2 linked regions of the Sagittula stellata E-37 genome follow. The protein of the gene in region 2 binds, or shares a complex with, the protein of the main gene of each other region. Links are inferred from orthologs where the notes say so. Each region holds a gene or a part of one and is shown on either strand. Other genes may lie near its edges. The genes, in order: uvrB and ABFK29_RS15065.

Evidence for each region.
Region 1: the proteins of ABFK29_RS15065 (region 2) and uvrB are in contact, whole or in part, in a crystal structure (PDB 7EGT), measured with the Thermus thermophilus proteins. The link is inferred for Sagittula stellata E-37 from one-to-one orthologs. Residues at the interface, in WP_096412145.1 of Thermus thermophilus: His654, Arg656, Phe657, Gln666, Asp668, Glu669, Lys680, Arg681, Leu682, Ser683, Lys685, Tyr686, Ala687; in WP_096411307.1 of Thermus thermophilus: Glu23, Leu25, Arg26, Asp27, Gly28, Glu29, Arg30, Phe31, Arg55, Glu326, Asp327, Phe328, Glu379, Ser382, Gln383, His398, Gly400, Arg401.

The regions. Positions count from the first base shown.
Region 1 is NZ_CP155729.1:4,209,209-4,212,397, reverse strand. The notes cover bases 98-3,051. They hold uvrB (excinuclease ABC subunit UvrB), read right to left. Parts: upstream 2,696-3,051; coding sequence 500-2,695; downstream 98-499. Other genes in these bases: ABFK29_RS20100 (hypothetical protein), read right to left, coding at 98-224. In the rest of the region: more of ABFK29_RS20100, read right to left, coding at 1-97. UniProt on the Escherichia coli protein: The UvrABC repair system catalyzes the recognition and processing of DNA lesions. A damage recognition complex composed of 2 UvrA and 2 UvrB subunits scans DNA for abnormalities.
Region 2 is NZ_CP155729.1:3,179,912-3,183,284, forward strand. What follows is about bases 143-3,280. They hold ABFK29_RS15065 (ATP-dependent helicase), read left to right. Parts: upstream 143-538; coding sequence 539-3,022; downstream 3,023-3,280. Other genes in these bases: ABFK29_RS15060 (hypothetical protein), read left to right, coding at 143-467; ABFK29_RS15070 (YegJ family protein), read left to right, coding at 3,161-3,280. Also shown: more of ABFK29_RS15060, read left to right, coding at 1-142; more of ABFK29_RS15070, read left to right, coding at 3,281-3,373. UniProt on the Escherichia coli protein: A helicase with DNA-dependent ATPase activity. Unwinds DNA duplexes with 3'-5' polarity. Translocates on single-stranded DNA with 3'-5' polarity. Initiates unwinding more efficiently from a nicked substrate than double-stranded DNA.

The sequences.
Region 1 (3,189 bases), 1.0 Mb from region 2 along the record:
CCAAGCATCCGGCCAAGAATGGCGCAGCGGTGCTTTTCGATATCTGTAAAGACGCCGGCCACCCCGACAGCTTGCTGAACCGAACCGCTCCCCGATTCACGCAGGCCGTACTCGATATAGGCGTCGGACGTTTTCGTGACGGCGGCGATGGCCTTTGCCCAATCGTTATTCTGGGCAAGGGCGAACGTGGGCAGGAAGAGGCAAGCAACGAGGACACGGATCATTTTTGCACGCTTGCACAGTGATCTGGGAGGAGCAAGCGCGTCGCCCGATACGCTGGCCTCATACCGACGGCCAGCGGCCAGTCAGGATGCGCGAATGAACTCGGTGACGGCCAAGGGCGCCCACTGAAGGAAGGCGCTGACGCACCGGCGCGATCACTACAATACATAGCACGCACGAAGTCGGAGGACGGCGCGATGGCGAGCCTGGGACTTGACCGGCAAGACCAGACCTGTGCGCAACATGGCACGCGCAGCCATCGCCGCGACTCATCCTGCTAGCGCTTGCGCCGCTTCACGTTTCCGCCGCGTTGGCCCGGTCGTCCTGCAGTCGAGCGGCCCCTGGACTTGGTCGCCTCCTCCGAGGCTCGCTCCACCGCTTGCTGCCGGGCCAGCGGATCGTCGGCTACGGCAAGTTCGACCGCTTCCAGCCGCTTGACCTCGTCGCGCAGGCGAGCCGCTTCCTCGAATTCGAGGTTTTCCGCCGCCTTGCGCATGTCGTTCCGCAACCCCTCCAACACGGCCTGGATGTTCGAGCCCTGGTGCTTCGGGTCGATCTTGGCCGTGACGCGGGACTGGTCGGTGTCGCCCTGATAAAGACCGGCGAGGATATCATCGACGTTTTTCTTCACTGTCTCCGGCGTGATGCCGTGTTCCTCGTTGTAGGCGATCTGTTTCTCGCGGCGGCGGTTGGTCTCCCCGATGGCACGTTCCATCGAGCCGGTCATCCGGTCGGCGTACATGATGACCCGGCCATCGGCGTTGCGCGCCGCGCGCCCGATGGTCTGGATCAGTGACGTCTCGGAACGCAGGAACCCTTCCTTGTCCGCATCGAGGATGGCCACCAGGCCGCATTCCGGGATGTCCAGACCCTCACGCAACAGGTTGATGCCCACGAGCACGTCGAAGGCCCCGAGCCGCAGATCGCGCAGAATCTCGATGCGCTCGATCGTGTCGATGTCGGAGTGCATGTAGCGCACCTTGATGCCCTGCTCGTGCAGGTACTCCGTCAGGTCTTCTGCCATGCGTTTGGTCAAGACCGTGGCCAGCGTGCGATAACCCGATGCGGCAACCTTCCGGATCTCGTCGAGAAGATCGTCCACCTGCATTTCGACGGGCCGGATCTCTACCTGGGGGTCCAGAAGCCCGGTGGGTCGGATCACCTGTTCGGTGAAGACGCCGCCGGATTGCTCCAACTCCCACGCGGCAGGTGTGGCAGAGACAAAGATCGACTGCGGGCGCATGGCGTCCCATTCCTCGAACTTCAGCGGACGGTTGTCCATGCAGGACGGCAAGCGGAAACCGTGCTCGGCCAGCGTGAACTTGCGCCGGTAGTCGCCCCGGTACATGCCCCCGATCTGAGGCACGGAGACGTGGCTTTCGTCGGCAAAGACGATGGCGTTGTCGGGGATGAATTCGAACAGCGTGGGGGGCGGTTCGCCCGGCGCGCGGCCGGTCAGGTAGCGAGAGTAGTTCTCGATCCCGTTGCAGACACCGGTCGCCTCCAGCATTTCCAGATCGAAGTTCGTCCGCTGTTCAAGCCGTTGCGCTTCAAGCAGTTTTGCCTCGCCGACGAGCTGGTCGAGCCGTTGACGCAGCTCTTTCTTGATGCCCTGGATCGCCTGCTGCATCGTGGGACGCGGCGTAACATAGTGCGAGTTGGCGTAGATCCGGATGCGCTCGAACGTGTCGGTTTTCGTTCCGGTGAGCGGATCGAATTCCATCAGGCCTTCCAGCTCCTCGCCAAAGAACGACAGCCGCCATGCGCGGTCTTCAAGGTGGGCGGGCCAGACTTCCAGCACGTCGCCGCGCACCCGGAACGTCCCGCGAGAAAACCCCTGGTCGTTGCGGCGGTACTGTTGCGCGATCAGGTCGGCCATCACCTTGCGCTGGTCGTATTCCTTGCCGACGAAAAGGTCTTGCGTCATTGCCCCGTAGGTCTCGACGGACCCGATACCGTAGATGCAGGACACGGAGGCCACGATGATGACGTCATCGCGCTCCAGAAGCGCCCGGGTGGCGGAGTGGCGCATCCGGTCGATCTGTTCGTTGATCTGGGATTCTTTCTCGATGTAGGTGTCGGACCGGGCGACATAGGCCTCCGGCTGGTAGTAGTCGTAGTAACTGACAAAATACTCGACCGCATTGTCCGGGAAAAACCCTTTGAATTCGCCGTACAATTGGGCGGCGAGCGTCTTGTTGGGGGCAAGGATGATCGCCGGTCGCTGGGTCTCTTCGATCACCTTGGCCATGGTGAAGGTCTTGCCGGTGCCGGTCGCGCCAAGAAGAACCTGATCGCGTTCGCCTTCGTTGATGCCGCCTGTCAGTTCCGTGATGGCAGTGGGCTGGTCGCCGGCCGGAGAAAAGGTCGTGTGCATGACGAAACGTTTGCCGCCCTCAAGCTTTTCACGCGTGCGCACATCCGGTGCGGCGGCCTGCAGAACGGGCATCTGTTGCGGCGAATTGTTGTGCATCCCGGTCTCCTGTCTGCGACACCGGTGGCCATGTCCGGTGCACTCGCTGCAGCGCAACGTAAGTCGCTGGTCGCCTTCGCGCCAGTGCGGTGCTGACAATAACTGTCGGCAAGGCTCTCAACGCGCGCAATGTGCGTGACGATGGGCTGTCCGTTTTCCGGTTTGCGAAGTGCCGAATACATGCGCGAACCGCTGATCTTCTGTTCGCGATATTGCCAACTTTGGTCGTAGCGCCTACCGCGCTTCTTTGACGTGACCATCTGATAACAAAAGCGAAAAGTGCCTCCGCTACATACTGTGAGAGACCCGCCACCGAGTTACCCTAAAGTAAAGATTTGCCAAAACCTGCCGCTAATATGTAGCTTTGTGGGGACAAGCAGCGCTCGGTCGCCCGGTGGCACGCACCCACCCCTCGCTCCCTGTGGCTCCGGTCGGACACCTGAGCCTGCTTGTCGACCGATCCCCTTTTTTGACAGGTCAGGATGTGACAATTG
Region 2 (3,373 bases):
TGAAGCAGCAGACCGCCGCCATGCGGACCACCCTCAGTGCGCCGCCGCGGCCCGATGCCCTATCCGCGCAGCGGTCCGCAGCCCCATCTGAAGACCTCCAAAGGACCGCGCCCCCCGTCGGCCCCGCGCTCAAGCCCAATGAGTATCCCGCGATTCGCATGCATCCCGCGCTGGCGGCCCAACGCGCCGCCGAGGCACAGACCCGCACCGCCGCCGCCGACAAAGCCCCTCAGGAACAGGCCCCGAAACCTGCGGCCCAGCCTGCGCTTGCCTCGATCCAGCCACTGCGGGCCCAGACCGCAGCCGCCGCCGTTCAGCCGCTGCGGCCGCAAACTGCCCCCACGCCCGCCCCCGCACATGCCCCTGCACAGGCCCCCGTAGCGGCGCCCGAAGAGACACCGCGCCCCGTCTTCCAGACTTCGCGGCGCAGGCTCGGCGTGACCTCCGGCGCGCTGATGTCCGCCTGAACAAAGAAAACACGCGGAACACAAGGCGAACACACCTTCCCCTTCCGGCGCCCCGGCGTTAGATTGGGGCAATGAGCAGCTACGACGAATTCGACGCTTTCGAGGCGTCTTCGCTTTCCGCCCGCGCGATGGCCGCGCGCCCGAACCCCTATCTGGACGAGCTGAACCCGGCCCAGAGGGAGGCGGTCGAACATCTCGACGGGCCGGTCCTGATGCTGGCCGGCGCCGGCACCGGCAAGACCAAGGCGCTGACCGCCCGGGTGGTGCACCTTCTGAACACCGGCCGCGCCCGCCCGAACGAGATCCTCAGCGTGACCTTCACCAACAAGGCCGCGCGCGAGATGAAGACCCGCGTCGGCAAGGTGCTGGGCCAGGTGGTGGAGGGGATGCCCTGGATGGGCACCTTCCACTCGATCTGCGTGAAGCTGCTGCGCCGCCACGCCGAACTCGTCGGCCTGAAGTCCAACTTCACCATCCTCGACACCGACGACCAGCTGCGGCTGCTCAAGCAACTGGTGCAGGCGCATGGCATCGACGACAAGCGCTGGCCCGCACGCCAGCTTGCCAACATCATCGACGGCTGGAAGAACCGCGCGCTGACACCCGACAAGGTGCCCGCCGCGGACGCCGGTGCCTACAACCACAAGGGACCGCGCCTCTACGCGGAATACCAGGACCGCCTGAAGGAGCTGAACGCCACCGACTTCGGCGACCTGCTCCTGCATATGGTGACGATCTTCCAGACCCACCCGGACGTGCTGGAACAATACCAGCGCTGGTTCCGCTACATCCTCGTGGACGAATACCAGGACACCAACGTCGCGCAGTACCTCTGGCTGCGTCTCCTCGCGTCGGCGCACAAGAACATCTGCTGCGTGGGCGACGACGACCAGTCGATCTACGGCTGGCGCGGCGCAGAGGTGGGCAACATCCTGCGGTTCGAAAAGGACTTTCCCGGCGCGCACGTGGTGCGCCTGGAACAGAACTACCGCTCCACCCCGCATATCCTCGCCGCCGCCTCCGGCGTGATCCGGGGCAATTCGAACCGGCTCGGCAAAGAGCTCTGGACCGATCGGGAAGAGGGCTGGAAGGTCCGCCTGATCGGTCACTGGGACGGCGAGGAGGAGGCCCGCTGGGTCGGCGAGGAAATCGAATCGATGCAGAACGGCACGCGCCGGATGCGGCCGTTCAGCCTCGACGAGATGGCGATCCTTGTCCGCGCCTCACACCAGATGCGCGCCTTCGAGGACCGCTTCCTGACCATAGGCCTGCCCTACCGCGTCATCGGCGGCCCGCGCTTCTACGAACGGATGGAGATCCGCGATGCCATGGCCTACTTCCGGCTGGTGATTTCGCCCACGGACGACCTCGCGTTCGAGCGGATCGTGAACACGCCGAAGCGCGGCCTTGGCGACAAGGCGCAGCAGACCATCCAGCGCATCGCGCGCGAGAACGGCGTACCCCTTGTGGACGGCGCCGCGCTGGCCATCGAACAGGGTGCGATCAAGGGAAAGGGTGCAAAGGCGCTCGGCCAACTGGTTACCGACCTCGCGCGCTGGGGCCAAAAGATGCGCGGCCCTGTCCGGGAGATTACTGAAGAAGTGGGCAAGATGGCTGCTGCGGGCGAGGCCGAGCAAATTTTTCGGATTGAATATGGAAAGCCGGAGATATCGCACATCGAACTCGCCCAAGAGATCTTGGAAGAGTCTGGCTACATCGACAGCTACTACCTACCGAAAAAAGATCCGGATGATCCAAATGAACAGCGAAAATTGAAGGATGCAGAGGCTGGCGGCCGGCTGGAGAACCTCAAAGAACTGGTCAAGGCGCTGGAAAGCTTCGAGAACCTGCAAGGTTTCCTCGAACACGTCAGCCTTGTCATGGACAACGATACCGACGAATCCGGCGCCAAGGTCTCGATCATGACGCTGCACGCCGCCAAGGGGCTGGAGTTCCCCGCCGTCTTCCTGCCGGGCTGGGAGGACGGCCTCTTCCCCTCGCAACGCTCCATGGACGAAAGCGGCGTGAAGGGGCTGGAGGAAGAGCGGCGGCTCGCCTACGTCGGCATCACCCGGGCCGAGGAGTGCTGCACCATCAGCTTCGCGGGCAACCGTCGTGTCTTTGGCCAGTGGCAGTCGCAGATGCCTTCGCGCTTTGTCGACGAACTCCCCGAAGAGCACGTGGAAGTCCTGACGCCGCCGGGCCTTTACGGCGGGGGCGGTTTCGGCGCGGCGCAAGGCGGCTTCGGCGACACTTCCTCGACGCTGGAAACCCGCGCGTCAGAGGCGAATGTCTACAATTCGCCCGGCTGGAAACGGCTGCAGGCGCGGTCGGGCGACCGCCCGATCAGCCAGCCGCGAGAATCGAAGACCCAGGTGATCGACATGCAGGCGGTTTCGGCCTTCACCATCGGCGAACGCGTGTTCCACCAGAAGTTCGGCTACGGCACTGTCGACGGGATCGAGGGCGACAAGCTCGAAATCGCGTTCGAGAAGGCCGGGACGAAGAAGGTCGTGGCCCGTTTTCTCTGCGCCGCCGACGACGTTCCGTTCTGACCTGACGCCAATCCGCAGCGTTGCCGCACAGACCCGGGGCGCCCGGGGGCCGAAATCCGCGCACCCCGCGCGCCGCCTGTTCGCAAGCGTCGCGCAGCGTGCTATCCCGTTGTCATCGCTTACGTTCAGGGAAGTCCCGTGCTCTGCAAGACACCGCTCCGGATCGCCGCCGCGCTGGCCCTATGCCTCTCGTCCGGCCCCTTGGCCGCGCAGGATCCGGTGGTCAACTTCTCGCCCGAAGACGCGGAGATGTCCGCCGCCATCGAAGAGGCGCGCAGCCATCTCGATTTCGTGCTGGCCCGGCTGACAACTGACGACGGCGGGCTGCACCCGGCGCTGAACCTCAAGGCG